4 regions of the Lentzea sp. CC55 genome follow, and region 1 is predicted to be linked to each of the others. Evidence: riboswitches for the same ligand, from Rfam matches in the RefSeq annotation. Region 1 holds a riboswitch; each other region holds the start of a gene.
What was found. A riboswitch is a leader RNA that binds a small molecule or an ion and turns the genes downstream of it on or off. The one in region 1 is predicted to bind cobalamin.
Positions count from the first base shown of each region.

Region 2: it holds a riboswitch for cobalamin, as region 1 does, so the genes downstream of both, L6E10_RS14535 (CbtB-domain containing protein) here and cobN (cobaltochelatase subunit CobN) in region 1, are expected to answer to the same signal.
Region 3: it holds a riboswitch for cobalamin, as region 1 does, so the genes downstream of both, L6E10_RS39510 (putative cobaltochelatase) here and cobN (cobaltochelatase subunit CobN) in region 1, are expected to answer to the same signal.
Region 4: it holds a riboswitch for cobalamin, as region 1 does, so the genes downstream of both, L6E10_RS33495 (ribonucleoside-diphosphate reductase subunit alpha) here and cobN (cobaltochelatase subunit CobN) in region 1, are expected to answer to the same signal.

Region 1 covers NZ_JAJCXE010000008.1:99,463-102,664, forward strand. The annotation lists gene cobN (cobaltochelatase subunit CobN) at 1-1,537, opposite strand, end outside; cobalamin riboswitch at 1,572-1,706, opposite strand; gene L6E10_RS05500 (hypothetical protein) at 1,715-2,710, shown strand; gene L6E10_RS05505 (precorrin-8X methylmutase) at 2,707-3,202, shown strand, end outside.
Region 2 covers NZ_JAJCXE010000019.1:591,577-594,778, forward strand. The annotation lists gene metH (methionine synthase) at 1-131, shown strand, start outside; gene L6E10_RS14525 (HAD family phosphatase) at 124-780, shown strand; gene L6E10_RS14530 (CbtA family protein) at 777-1,529, opposite strand; gene L6E10_RS14535 (CbtB-domain containing protein) at 1,546-1,734, opposite strand; cobalamin riboswitch at 1,788-1,920, opposite strand; gene L6E10_RS14540 ((2Fe-2S)-binding protein) at 1,991-2,641, opposite strand; gene L6E10_RS14545 (phosphoribosyl-ATP diphosphatase) at 2,750-3,013, shown strand; gene hisG (ATP phosphoribosyltransferase) at 3,027-3,202, shown strand, end outside.
Region 3 covers NZ_JAJCXE010000057.1:223,062-226,263, forward strand. The annotation lists gene L6E10_RS39500 (low specificity L-threonine aldolase) at 1-426, shown strand, start outside; gene L6E10_RS39505 (hypothetical protein) at 490-1,095, shown strand; cobalamin riboswitch at 1,161-1,296, shown strand; gene L6E10_RS39510 (putative cobaltochelatase) at 1,332-3,202, shown strand, end outside.
Region 4 covers NZ_JAJCXE010000054.1:168,045-171,246, reverse strand. The annotation lists gene L6E10_RS33500 (superoxide dismutase) at 485-1,114, opposite strand; cobalamin riboswitch at 1,699-1,906, shown strand; gene L6E10_RS33495 (ribonucleoside-diphosphate reductase subunit alpha) at 2,018-3,202, shown strand, end outside.

The DNA.
Region 1 (3,202 bases):
CCACGTGCACCACGGCGTCCGCGCCGAAGTTCGACTCGATCCACCGGTACGCCGCGAGGTAGTGGTGCGACGGCGGCAGGTCCGGGTCGTGGTAGATCGCGATCGGGTTCTCGCCGAACCCGCGCGGCGGCTGGACGATCACCGCGACGTTGCCCGACCGCAGCGCGGCCAGCACGATCTCGCCGTCCTTCGACCTGCTGTGGTCGACGAACAGCGTGCCCGGCGCGTCGCCCCAGTGCTCCTGCATCGACTCGCGGAAGTCGTCCGGCAGCGTCTCGTAGAACTCGCGGTAGTCGGCCGCGGCGATGCGGATCGGGTTGCTCTCGAACTGCTCCTGCGTGAGCCAGTCGGCGTCCTGGCCACCGGCGGCGATCAGCGCGTGGATCAGCTTGTCGCCGTCGAGCTCGTCGACGCCCGGCAGCTCGTCGCCGATGTCGTAGCCGTGCTCCTTCATGGCCTTGAGCAGCCGCACGGTCGACGCGGGCGTGTCGAGTCCGACGGCGTTGCCGATGCGCGAGTGCTTCGTCGGGTACGCCGACAGCATCACGACGACCTTGCGGTCCCTCGCCGGGATGTGCCTCAACCGGCCGTGGCGGACCGCGATGCCCGCGACGCGCAGCGCCCGTTCCGGGTCGGCCACGTAGACCGTGAGGCCGTCGGAGTCGATCTCCTTGAACGAGAACGGGACCGTGATGATCCGGCCGTCGAACTCCGGGATGGCGACCTGGGTCGCGGTGTCCAAAGGAGACAGTCCGTCGTCGTTGGAGTCCCACGTCTCACGGCTCGACGTGAGGCACAGGCCCTGGAGGATCGGCACGTCGAGCGCCGCCAGCGCACCGACGTCCCACGCCTCGTCGTCGCCCCCGGCCGACGCCTTCGCCGGGTTCGTGCCACCGGCCGCGAGCACCGTCACGACCAGGGCGTCCGCCGCGCGCAGCGTGTCGAGCAGCTCGGGCTCCGCGGTGCGCAGCGAGGAGCAGTAGACGGGCAGCGGCCTGCCGCCCTTGGCCTCGATCGCGTCGCACAGCGCGTGCACGAACGCCGTGTTCCCGGCCACGTGGTGCGCGCGGTAGTAGAGGACCGCGACCGTCGGACCCTCCGCCGGGGTGTTCTCCCGTTCCAGCACGCCCCAGCTCGGGGTGGCGGCGGGCGCCTGGAAGCCGTGACCGGTCAGCAGCACCGTGTCCGACAGGAACTTGTGCAGCTCGGTGAGGTTCGCCGGCCCGCCGTGGGCGAGGTAGAGGTGCGCCTCCGCGCAGACGCCGCCGGGCACCGTCGACAGCTCCATCAGCGCCGCGTCGGGCTGCATCTCACCGCCGAGCACCACGACCGGCAGCCCGCCGGCGAGGAGCCAGTCGAGGCCCTCCTCCCACATCCGGCGCCCACCGAGGATGCGCACGAGCACCAGGTCGACGCCCTCGACGAGCGCGGGCAGGTCCTCGGCCGTGAGCCGTGCGGGGTTGCCGAGGCGGTACTCGGCACCGCTCGCACGCGCCGACAGCAGGTCGGTGTCGGAAGTCGACAGCAGCAGGATCACGCAGGCTCCATCCCTCGTGGGGTCCTCGCCCCAGGTTGCGGGTGACAGGCGAAGCGGAGTTCCTGACTCCCAGCGTGTCCGCTGGTCACAGTGGCGGGACCGCGCCGGATTCACACCGGCTTCCTCCTGTGCTTCGCCGTTCGGGCTCACCCTAACCGGCGGGTTACAGTCCGACCTATGCGTAGTCACCCGGATGCCTGCCCCGGCGCCGTCGAGCTGCACCCCGCGGCCGACGGCGGGCTGGCGCGCATCCGGGTGCCGGGCGGCACTCTTTCCGCTGCTCAGTGGGACGTCGTGCGGGTCGCGGCCGCCGAGCTCGGCTCGGGTTCGATCGAGCTGACCTCGCGGGCGAACCTCCAGATCAGGGGCCTCGCGGACGGGGTGGAACTGGGCTCCCGGCTGCGTGCCGCCGGCCTGCTGCCCTCGTGGTCGCACGAGCGGATGCGCAACATCATCGCGGCACCGCTGGAGGACAACCAGGCGCTGGTCGACGAGCTCGACGCCGCCCTGTGCGCGGACCCGTCGCTGGCCTCGCTGCCGGGCCGGTTCCTGGTCACGGTCGGCGCCTCGGTGAGCGGCCTGGGCGGCGACTTCGGCCTGGTCAGCCAGGGCGACGGCGGGACGGTCCTGCTCCTCGCGGGCCGCGACACCGGCGTCCGCGTGACCGATCCGGTCGACGCCGTGGTGACCGCGGCCCGCCTCTTCGGGTCGCTGCGCGGCACCGCGTGGCGCCTGTCCGAAGTGGACGGCGGTGTGCGGAAGATCACCGAGCACTTCGGCGTCTCGCCGGGTGACCGGTTCAGCCCGGTTGTGACTCCTGTCGCACCTTCACCCGTGACGCCGGGCGTCCCGCTCGGCCGGCTGGACGCGGCGCAACTGCCGGGCGTGCCGCTGCGGCTGACCCCGTGGCGCAGCCTGGTGGTGCCCGCCGGGACCGGCACGTCCGGCTTGATCACCGACCCCGCCTCGCCGTGGCACGGCGTCAGCGCCTGCACCGGCCGCCCCGGCTGTGCCAAGTCGCTGTCCGACGTCCGCGCCGACGCGCGCGCTTGGCTCGGAACCCCGCACGACCGACCGGTCCACTGGTCGGGCTGTGCACGCCGTTGCGGTCGCCCCGCCGGCGATGTGATCGAGTTCGTCGCGACCGGCGACGGCTACGAGGAGATCCGTTGACGCAGTACATCAAGGACGGCGCGGAGATCTACCGCCAGTCCTTCGCCACCATCCGCGCGGAGTCGGACCTCACCAGGTTCCCCGGCGACGTCGCGACAGTGGTCGTCCGCATGATCCACGCCTGCGGCATGACCGATCTGACCGACGACGTGGCGTTCTCGCCGAACGTCGTCCGCGACGCCCGCGAGGCGCTGAACAACGGCGCCCCGATCCTCTGCGACGCCAACATGGTCGCCTCGGGTGTCACGCGCCGCCGCCTGCCGAAGGACAACGAGGTCCTCTGCTACCTGCAGGACCCGCGCACGCCGCACAGGGCGCGGGAAATCGGCAACACCCGCAGTGCCGCGGCGCTCGAGCTGCTCGCGGACCGCTTCGAGGGCGCCGTGATCGCGATCGGCAACGCCCCCACCGCGCTCTTCCACCTCCTCGACCTCCTCGACCGGGGCGCGCCCAGGCCCGCCGCGGTGATCGGCATCCCGGTCGGGTTCATCG
Region 2 (3,202 bases), on a different contig from region 1:
GGCGCGTCGTCGAGCTGCTCGACCCGGCGCGCATCGGGGTCTCGCTGTCCGAGGAACTCCAGCTCCACCCGGAACAGTCCACCGACGCCTTCGTGGCGCACCACCCGGAGGCGAAGTACTTCAATGTCTGACCCGCAAGCGGTCCTGTGGGACATGGACGGCACGCTGCTGGACTCCGAGAAGCTGTGGGACATCCCGCTCTACGAGTACGCGGAGAAACTGGGCGGCGTGCTGTCGCCGGAGACCCGCGAACGCATGGTCGGCAGCAACGTCCCCACCACCATGCGCCTGCTGTTCGCCGACGTCGGCATCGAGCCGACCGACGCCGACATGGCCGACGGCGCCGCGTGGATCTCGCGCCGCACCGAGGAGGTCTTCCGCGCCGGCCTGCCGTGGCGGCCGGGCGCCCAGGAGGCGCTGAAGGCCGTGCGCGCGTCCGGTGTGCCGATGGCGCTGGTGACGTCCACCGAGCGTTCGCTGACCGAGGTCGCGCTGGACACGATCGGCCGCGACCTGTTCGACGTGACGGTGTGCGGCGACGAGGTGGACGGCCTGAACAAGCCGCTGCCCGAGCCGTACCTGAAGGCCGCGCGGCTGCTGGGCGTCGATCCGGCGCGGTGCGTGGCGGTCGAGGACTCGCCCACGGGCGTCGCGGCGGCGGTGGCGGCCGGGTGCACCGTGCTGGTGGTGCCGTGCGACGTCGAGGTGCCGGCGGGGGAGAGGCGGGTCTTCCGCGACTCCCTCACCGGCGTCGACCTCGAGGTGCTGCGCGCGCTTTAGCGGTGTGGCGCCGCGGCGGGGGTCCTCGCCCGGCGCGTGGCCGGGTCGACCAGCAGGCCGAACACCACGCCGATGCCGACGTGGAGCGTGGCGAGCTGGGCGAGCGAGCTGAGGCGGAACTGCCACAGCACGGCGACCGGCACGTCCGCGGGGATCGTGTCCGGTGACGCGGGGAACGCGAGCAGCACCACCGCGACGGCCGCGGTGACCGCGAGCAGCACGGCGGTCGTGCGGACCGGCTGCGACTGCTCGCGCAGCCGGTCGGCCAGCAGGCTCGCGCCCCACACGATCACCAGGCCCGCGACCACCACACCGAGGTAGAGCGCGGTGCGGTGGTCCACCGTCCCCGGGTCACCCACGGCGGGCGGGTTGGCCGGGTACTTGAGCCACGGCAGCAGCGCCACGGCGCCGAACACCGCGGCGCCGAGCGCGAAGCTGCGCGTGAACGGCGTGCCGGCGGCGAACCAGCGCTTCGACAGCGCGTAGGCCGTGGCGAACACCAGGCCCACCGCGACGCCGACGATCACCACGCCGAGCATGCCGCCCACGACCTGCGTGCCGCGACCGACCAGCTCCTCACCGCCGTGGGAGTGGCCGTGGCCGTCACCGGAGGGTTCCCGCGCCGCCTCGACCGCGAGCGCGGCGCGGATCGGGATCTCGGTGACCAGGAGCTGCACGAGCGCGGAGGCGACGCCGGCGACGGCGCCGGCCGCGACCCCGCGCAGCGCGAGGGACCTGTACGTCGTCATCTGCTTGATCAGCGGATCAGTGGCACGGGACGCCGAGGGCGTGGCGGCCGTCGTGGAAGAACTCGTGCAGCAGCTCCGAGCTCGCGCCGAGCGCGAGGCCGTTCTCCTGCAGGACCAGGTAGGTGACGATCAGGCCGAGCAGTGAGACGGCGAAGGCCCACTTGGGCACGCGGACGGCGGACAGGCTTGCTGCGGGGCTCGTCATGACGGGCTCCTCCATACCTCGTGGAAGGTCAACTCTCCTTGCGGCGCCGCAGCCGGTCTCCTGACTCCCGGATCAACGCTGCCCCCGCGTCTTCCCAGCCCCTCGCGGGACCAGTGACGTGCTCGGCGGGGATCGCTTCCCGGTCACAGTGGCGAGGACCGCGCCGGATTCACACCGGCTTCCCGTCACTGCGGCGCGTGCACCGTAAGTTCACCGGCCGGTCAGGCACAACCGGCCATAAGAGTTGTTGCGTTCCTCACTTCACGAGCGGACAGTCGCCGCACTTCCCACCTGCGGCGACGCGGTAGTAGAGGCAGCAACTCCTGCGCACGAACCCGACTTCGCCGGGAAAGCTCAGGAATGTGCCGGCCTGTTCGAACGGCGGTGCGCTCATGAGCAGTTCGCCCCGTTCTTCCGCTTCCTCCGCCGTGAGCATCTGTGCGCGCACAACCATTTTCAGCGCACCCGCGATGTTCGACATCGCGTTGCCCCACAACAACCCTCGCGCCACCGGCGTGACCGACTCGATCGCCTCGACCACGGGTTCCAGCGCCTCGGCGGCGGGCGGACCGAGCCGCGGCTCGTCGATGCGGACGCTCAGGCCGTTGACCGGGTGGTGCTGCCACCACAGGTTCTCCGGCCGGACGTCGATCGGGAGGTTCGCGGCCGTGAGCGGGCTGAGCAGCCGCGCGGTGTAGCCGAGGAAGAACAGGCTCGCCGCGACGCGGGGTTCCTCCGCCCGGTACCGGACAGCGATGGCGTCGATGGTGTTCTTGAGCGCCGGGCCCTCCAGGAGCGCCGTTCCCGGCGACCAGGAGTCGTCCGGACGGCCGACGTCGAGCGCGAAGAAGGGGTTGATCCCGCGCACCCGGCGCAGCGCTGCGAGGACCTCCGCGAATTCGGACACGGGAATTCACGCTACCGGGTGTTCATGCAGGACAGATCACGTCCACGGCCTGGGACAGATGCGACCGCGGTGCGGACCGGGGTCCGGGGGATGGGAGGATGTGGAGCCGTGAAGACCTTCGATTCCCTGTTCGCAGAGCTGACCGGACGAGCCGCCACCAAGCCGGAGGGATCCGGCACCGTCGCAGCGCTCGAGGCCGGGGTCCATGCGCAGGGCAAGAAGGTCCTGGAGGAGGCGGGCGAGGTCTGGATCGCCGCCGAGTACGAGTCCGACGAGAAGCTCGCCGAAGAGATCTCGCAGCTGCTGTACCGCCTCCAGGTGCTGATGCTGGGCCGCGGCCTGACCCTCGAAGACGTCTACAAGTACCTCTGACGGAGACCCTCACATGCTGCGCGTAGCAGTCCCGAACAAGGGTGCGCTCGCCGAACGCGCCTCCGCCATGCTCACCGAGGCCGGCTACCGGCAGCGGCACGAGCCGCGCGACCTGACCGTGCTCGACCCGAACAACGAGGTCGAGTTCTTCTTCCTGCGCCCCAAGGACATCGCGATCTACGTGGCGTC
Region 3 (3,202 bases), on a different contig from region 1:
GTCTACGTGTCGTTCTACAAGTCGCTCGAAGGCATCTCGGGCGCGGCGCTCGCGGGTTCGCAGGACTTCGTCGACCAGGCGCGCGTCTGGCGGCACCGGTACGGCGGCATGCTGTTCCAGCAGTGGCCCGCCGCCCTGTCGGCGTTGCACGGCCTCGACACCGTGCTGCCCCGGCTGGGGCTGTACGTCGAACACGCCAAGGTCGTGGCCGCCGCCCTGGACCTGCCCGAACCGCACACCCACCAGTTCGCGCTGCACCTGCCGGGCGACCCGGAGCGGCTGACCGAGGTGAGCGGGTCGTTCCTCGGCGGGTTCTGGCGGGACGGGACGCTCGCCAAGACCGAGATCACGGTGGCGGAGCCCGCGCTGGAGTGGACCGCCGACGAGGTCCGGGAGGCCTGGGCGGAGTTCCGGAGCCTGATCTAGGGCGACGTCGACTGCCATCGCCCGATCGTGTCGCCGAGCCTTCTGCCACGATCAGATCTCGGCGTGATCAGGAGGCAGTTCGACATGACCGCCCACGTGTTCGTGGACGAGCCCAAGGAGAAGGGCTTCCTGGTCACCGCGGCGGCGTTGCTCCCAGGCGATCTGGTCTCCGCACGCCGGACCGTGCGCGGTCTGGTCATGGCCAACCAGCGGAGGATCCACTTCCACAAGGAATCGGATCAGCGCAGGAAACAGATCCTGGACGTGGTGGTGGAGATCGCGCCGGAGGTCACGATCTACGACGGATCGGCGCACGTGCGCAGGCGCCAACGGGATGCATGCCTCGTCCGGCTGGTCTGCGACCTCGCGGTGTCCGGCGCCGGGATGCTGGTGCTCGAACAGGACGATTCCGTCCTCGAAGCCGACAAGAAGCTCCTCTACCGCTGTGTTCGAGATCTCGGGTGTCACGAGACGCTCGTCTACCGGCACCACCGCGCCCACGAGGAACCGCTGCTCGCGTTGCCGGACGCGATCGCCTGGTGCTGGCACCGGGGTGGTCAGTGGAAGAAGCGGTGCAGCCTTTGGTCGCCGCGGTGGAAGTCGTCTGAAACCGCGAAACCCGGCCCACCCACCGTCCGGAAGGCTGCCGGGTCCACTTCGCAGCGCTAGTGCGACTGCGCGGACCCACGATACCGCACTTCTGACGCGACGTCGCTCACCTGGCTGTTGGACCCGGCGGTGCGAAGTGCGACGATGCCGGGGCTGTGAGGGGAGTGCGAGGAAGCCGGTGCGAATCCGGCGCCGTCCCGCGACTGTGACCGGCCCGGCAGGGTCGGGAGTCAGGAACTCGTCCCCCTCTTCACCTGACCGCGGGCGTGGACACCCGAGGAAGGACTTCACCGAGCATGTTCCCCTTTTCGGCTGTCGTCGGACATGACGACCTCCGCCTGGCCCTGCTGCTCAACGCCGTTCACCCCGGCATCGGCGGCGTTCTCGTCCGAGGTGAGAAGGGGACCGCGAAGTCGACGATCGTGCGTGCCCTCGCCGCGCTCCTGCCCGAGCTGGAGGTGTCGGCGCACTGCCGCTTCGGGTGCGTGCCCGGCAGCGCGGACTGCCCCGACGCGCCGCACGAGGGCGTGGAGCGGCGGCGCGCGAAGCTCGTCGAGCTGCCCGTCGGCGCCACCGAGGACCGGCTGGTCGGGTCGCTCGACCTCGAGAAGGCGCTGACCGAGGGCGTGCGGGCGTTCCAGCCCGGGTTGCTGGCGGCGGCGCACCGGGGCGTGCTCTACGTCGACGAGGTCAACCTGCTGCACGACCACCTGGTCGACCTGCTGCTCGACGCCGCCGCGATGGGACGCGCGCACGTCGAGCGCGAAGGCGTGTCGATCTCGCACCCGTCGCAGTTCCTGCTGGTCGGCACCATGAACCCCGAGGAGGGCGAGCTGCGGCCGCAGCTGCTCGACCGGTTCGGGCTGACGGTGGCGGTGAAGGCGGCGCGGGACGTCGGCGTGCGCACCGAGGTCATCCGGCGCCGGCTCTCCTACGAGGCGGACCCGGTGGGGTTCGCGCGGAAGTGGGAGGACGAGGACGCCCTGCTCCGGCAGCGGATTGCCGACGCGCGGCACAGGCTGCCCGCGGTGTCCCTCCCGGACGGTGAGCTGCGCCGGATCGCCGCCGTCTGCGCGGCTTTCGAGGTCGACGGCATGCGCGCGGACCTCGTGGTCGCCCGTGCCGCCACGGCCCACGCGGCGTGGCGGGGCGCCGATCAGGTCGAGGAGCAGGACGTCGAGACCGCGGTCCGGCTCGCGCTGCCGCACCGGCGCCGCCGCGACCCGTTCGACGAGCCCGGCATCGAGGAGCAGCAGCTCGAGGACGCCATGCGGCAGGCGGCCGAGCACGCGGAGGACCCCGGGGAGGGACCGGACGACGACGGGCCGGGTGGTGGTGAGCTGCCCGAACCGCAGGAGGGCCCGAAGGGCGGCGGGAACGCGCCCGGCGACCGTCCGGCACCGGAGCCCGCGCCCGCGTTCAAGGCGCGGCTGCTGGAGGTGCCCGGCGTCGGCGAAGGCGCGCCCGGCAAGCGTTCGAGGGCACGCGCCCGCACCGGCCGGGTCGTGCGTTCGTCCACAGTGGACGGCAATGGGCTGCACCTGGTCGACACGCTCACGAACGCGGCGCCGCACCAGCGGGCCCGCGGCCGCAGCGGACCGGGACTGCTGCTGACGGGCGCCGACCTCCGCAAGGCGGTCAGGGAGGGCAAGGAGTCGAACCTCGTCCTGTTCGTCGTCGACGCCTCCGGCTCGATGGCGGCGCAGAAGCGGATGTCGGCGGTCAGCGGCGCGGTGATCTCGTTGCTGCGCGACGCCTACCAGCGCCGGGACAAGGTCGGCGTGGTCACGTTCCGCGGCAGCCAGGCCGAGGTCGCGCTGCCTCCGACGACCTCCGTGGACGCGGCGGCGACGCGGCTCAAGAAGATGCGCACTGGAGGACGGACCCCGCTCGCGGACGGCCTGCTGAAGGCCCACCGGGTGCTGGAGGTCGAACGGCTGAGGGATCCGCGCAAGCGCCCGCTCGTGGTGCTGCTGACCGACGGGCGCGCCACGTCGTCCGGGCTCGGCGGTGACCCCGCCAAGGACGCGCTCAAGGCCGCCGGGCTGCTGGAGCAGACCGCCGTCGTCGTCGTGGACTGCGAGCAGGGGCACGTCCGCCTCGGGCTCGCCCAGAAGATCGCCGAGGCGCTGCAGGGCACCTGCGTGCGGCTCGACCAGCTGTCCGC
Region 4 (3,202 bases), on a different contig from region 1:
TGCTGGACTGGTCGGCCGGACCTGCGCGAGGCGTTACCGCGAACGCAGCGGATCACGGCCTCGGCGAGGCTCAACGCGTGATGCGGTGCATCGGAGGAAGTGACACGACAACTGAGACTGATCATGGTGCCACCACCGTGAGATACGTGCAGATACGCAGGTCACACAAGATCGACATATCTCGCTTGGTGCTTCGTGATGCACTCCGAGCTGCTCGGCCAGCCGCCGGATCACCGGCTTCGGATCCGACTCCCGATACAGCCGGACCGCACGAGCCCCTCAGCTCATCGGGGTACTTCCTCGGTGCTGCCACGGACGACTCCCTTCAGGTCCTATCGGACCATGCTTGAAAGTCTCCGAGCTACCGGGGGAACCTCAGAGGGCCAAAGGGCCGTTGGAAGTAGCCGTGCCCCCGCCGGGTGACGGGGGCACGTCACGGCAGCGAGGTGGCTTGTCGGAGCACCCACTGCCAGCCTTCGGTGGCCTACTTCGACGGCGCGATGAGCCCCGAGCCGCCCGCGCGGGCCTGGTCGAACCGGCGGGTGACGTCGGTCCAGTTGACCAGTGACCACAGCTTCTGCACGTAGTCCGGTCGCACGTTGCGGTACTGCAGGTAGTAGGCGTGCTCCCACGCGTCGAACACCAGCACGGGCGTGGTGTTCATGCCGACGTTGCCGTGGTGGTCGTAGACCTGCTCGACGATCAGGCGCTGCGACAGCGGCTCCCACGCCAGCACGCCCCAGCCCGACCCTTGCACCAGCGACGTCGCGGCCGAGAGCTGCTTGGCGAACGCGTCGAACGAGCCGAAGTGCTCGTCGATCGCGGCAGCGAGCTCGCCGTCGGGGCGGTCTCCGCCGTCCGGGCTCAAGTTGTCCCAGAACATCGTGTGCAGCACATGCCCGGACAGGTTGAAGGCGAAGGTCTTCTCCAAGCCGACGATGCCGGTGAAGTCCTCCTTCTCCCGGGTTTCGGCAAGCCGTTCCAGGCTGTCGTTCGCGCCCTTGACGTAGGCGGCGTGGTGCTTGCTGTGGTGCAGCTCAAGGATCTCGCCGGTGATCGCGGGCTCAAGCGCCGCGTAATCGTAGGGCAGATCCGGCAGCACGTACTGGCTCATGGGGGCTTCTCCGAGAACTCCGTGGGGTCTATCGCCACTCTTTCGCAAGAGCCATAGATTTGCAACAGACTGATCGTGAGGTGGGGTGGAGGAGTGCTTCGCGGGAATCACGGACGGGTCCGTGGCGCGCCTCGCTATCCCGAGCACCCAGGATCATTCAGGCGCGTGTCCAGGTCATTGGTGCTGTCCACGGGCGGCCGACTGCCGGCGAGCCTCTTGACCTGATGGTGAATCCGGATCATCGGGAGCTGTAGCTGGGAGCGTGTCGCTCGGTCAGTTGGTCGACCCGCACCCGCTGGCCTGGTACGCCCACATCGCCTGTCCGTGGCTCGCGCACGCCGGGCTGGCCGTCACCAGGTCTGCTGGTCCAACAGGGGAATTGGCGTCAGTGAACAAGGCATGATGATCTGACGACGTCGATCCGCTGTTCACTGATCAAGCCGGTGCGAACGCACTTGGGCGCGACGGTGCGGCTCAGGGGAGTGCGGGCACAGCTCGGCCATCGCTGGAGTGATCGTTCGGGTGCTGCCCAAGCGAATAACACGCCCACTAGATGTAGTTGCAGATCACTCGACTCCGCCCATGTAGTGTGCCGCAGAGCTGGTTCGGCCGATCATCCAGATCGGTCGTCGCAAGAGGGAACCCGGTGTGAGTCCGGGACTGCCCCGCAGCGGTGAACGGGAACGAAAGCCGTCAGAAGCACTGGACGTGAACGTCTGGGAAGCGACGGCCGGTAGGAGCCGACAGGCGTGCCCGCGAGTCCGAAGACCTGCCAGCGCCCCGCACGCTTCGACGCGTGCGGGTGTCCGAGGCCCCGAGGGAGGGCGGGAGGACGTGGCGGTCGCGCGCGCCCGTTCGCTCCTCGCTGTCCTCGTGGCCACCTGAGCTCGCGAGGAGAGAGCTATGACGGCGGTCGACACAGTCGCCACCACGATGCGCGTCAAGAAACGCAATGGTTCACTCGAACCGGTCGACCTGAACAAGATCGTGCGCGCGGTCGAGCGCTGCGCGGTCGGTCTGCACGACGTCGACCCGTTGCGGGTCGCCACCAAGACGATCAGCGGCCTCTACGACGGCGCCACCACCGAGGAGCTGGACCGGCTGTCGATCCAGACCGCCGCGGCGCTCGTGTCGGAAGAGCCCGAGTACTCCAAGCTGGCCGCTGGTCTGCTTGCGGCGTTCATCGAGAAGGAAGTGCACCGGCAGGGCGTGCAGTCCTTCAGTCAGAGCGTTGCCCTCGGCCACGCGGAGGGCCTGATCGGTGACGCGACCGCGAAGTTCGCGGCCGCCAACGCCCGCGAGCTCGACAACGCGATCGACCTCGAGGGTGATCGGCGGTTCGAGTACTTCGGTCTGCGCACCGTCTACGACCGCTACCTGCTGCGCCACCCCGCGAAGCGCTCGGTGATCGAGCAGCCGCAGTACTGGCTGCTGCGCGTCGCCTGCGGTCTCTCGCACACCGCCGCCGAGGCCATCGACTTCTACCGGCTGATGTCGTCGCTGGCGTACCTGCCCAGCTCGCCGACCCTGTTCAACTCCGGCACGGTGCACACCCAGATGTCCTCGTGCTACCTGCTCGACTCGCCGCGCGACGAGTTGGAGTCGATCTACGACCGGTACAAGCAGATCGCCCGGCTGTCGAAGTTCGCCGGTGGCATCGGCGTGCAATGGTCCCGAGTCCGGTCACGTGGTGCGTTGATCCGCGGCACGAACGGCCACTCCAACGGTATCGTGCCGTGGCTGCGCACGCTTGACGCGTCGGTCTCGGCGGTCAACCAGGGCGGCCGCCGCAAGGGCGCTGCCTGCGTCTACCTGGAGACGTGGCACCCGGACATCGAGGAGTTCCTCGAGCTGCGCGACAACACCGGCGAGGACGCCCGCCGCACGCACAACCTCAACCTGGCCAACTGGATCCCCGACGAGTTCATGCGCCGCGTCGAGGCTGACCAGGACTGGTCGCTGTTCGACCCGGACGAGGTCCCGGAGCTGGTCGACCTGTGGGGTGACGAATTCGACCGCGCCTACCGCGGCGCTGAAGAGGCCGGCCGGGCTGTGCGCACGGTCAAGGCTCGTGACCTCTATGGACGG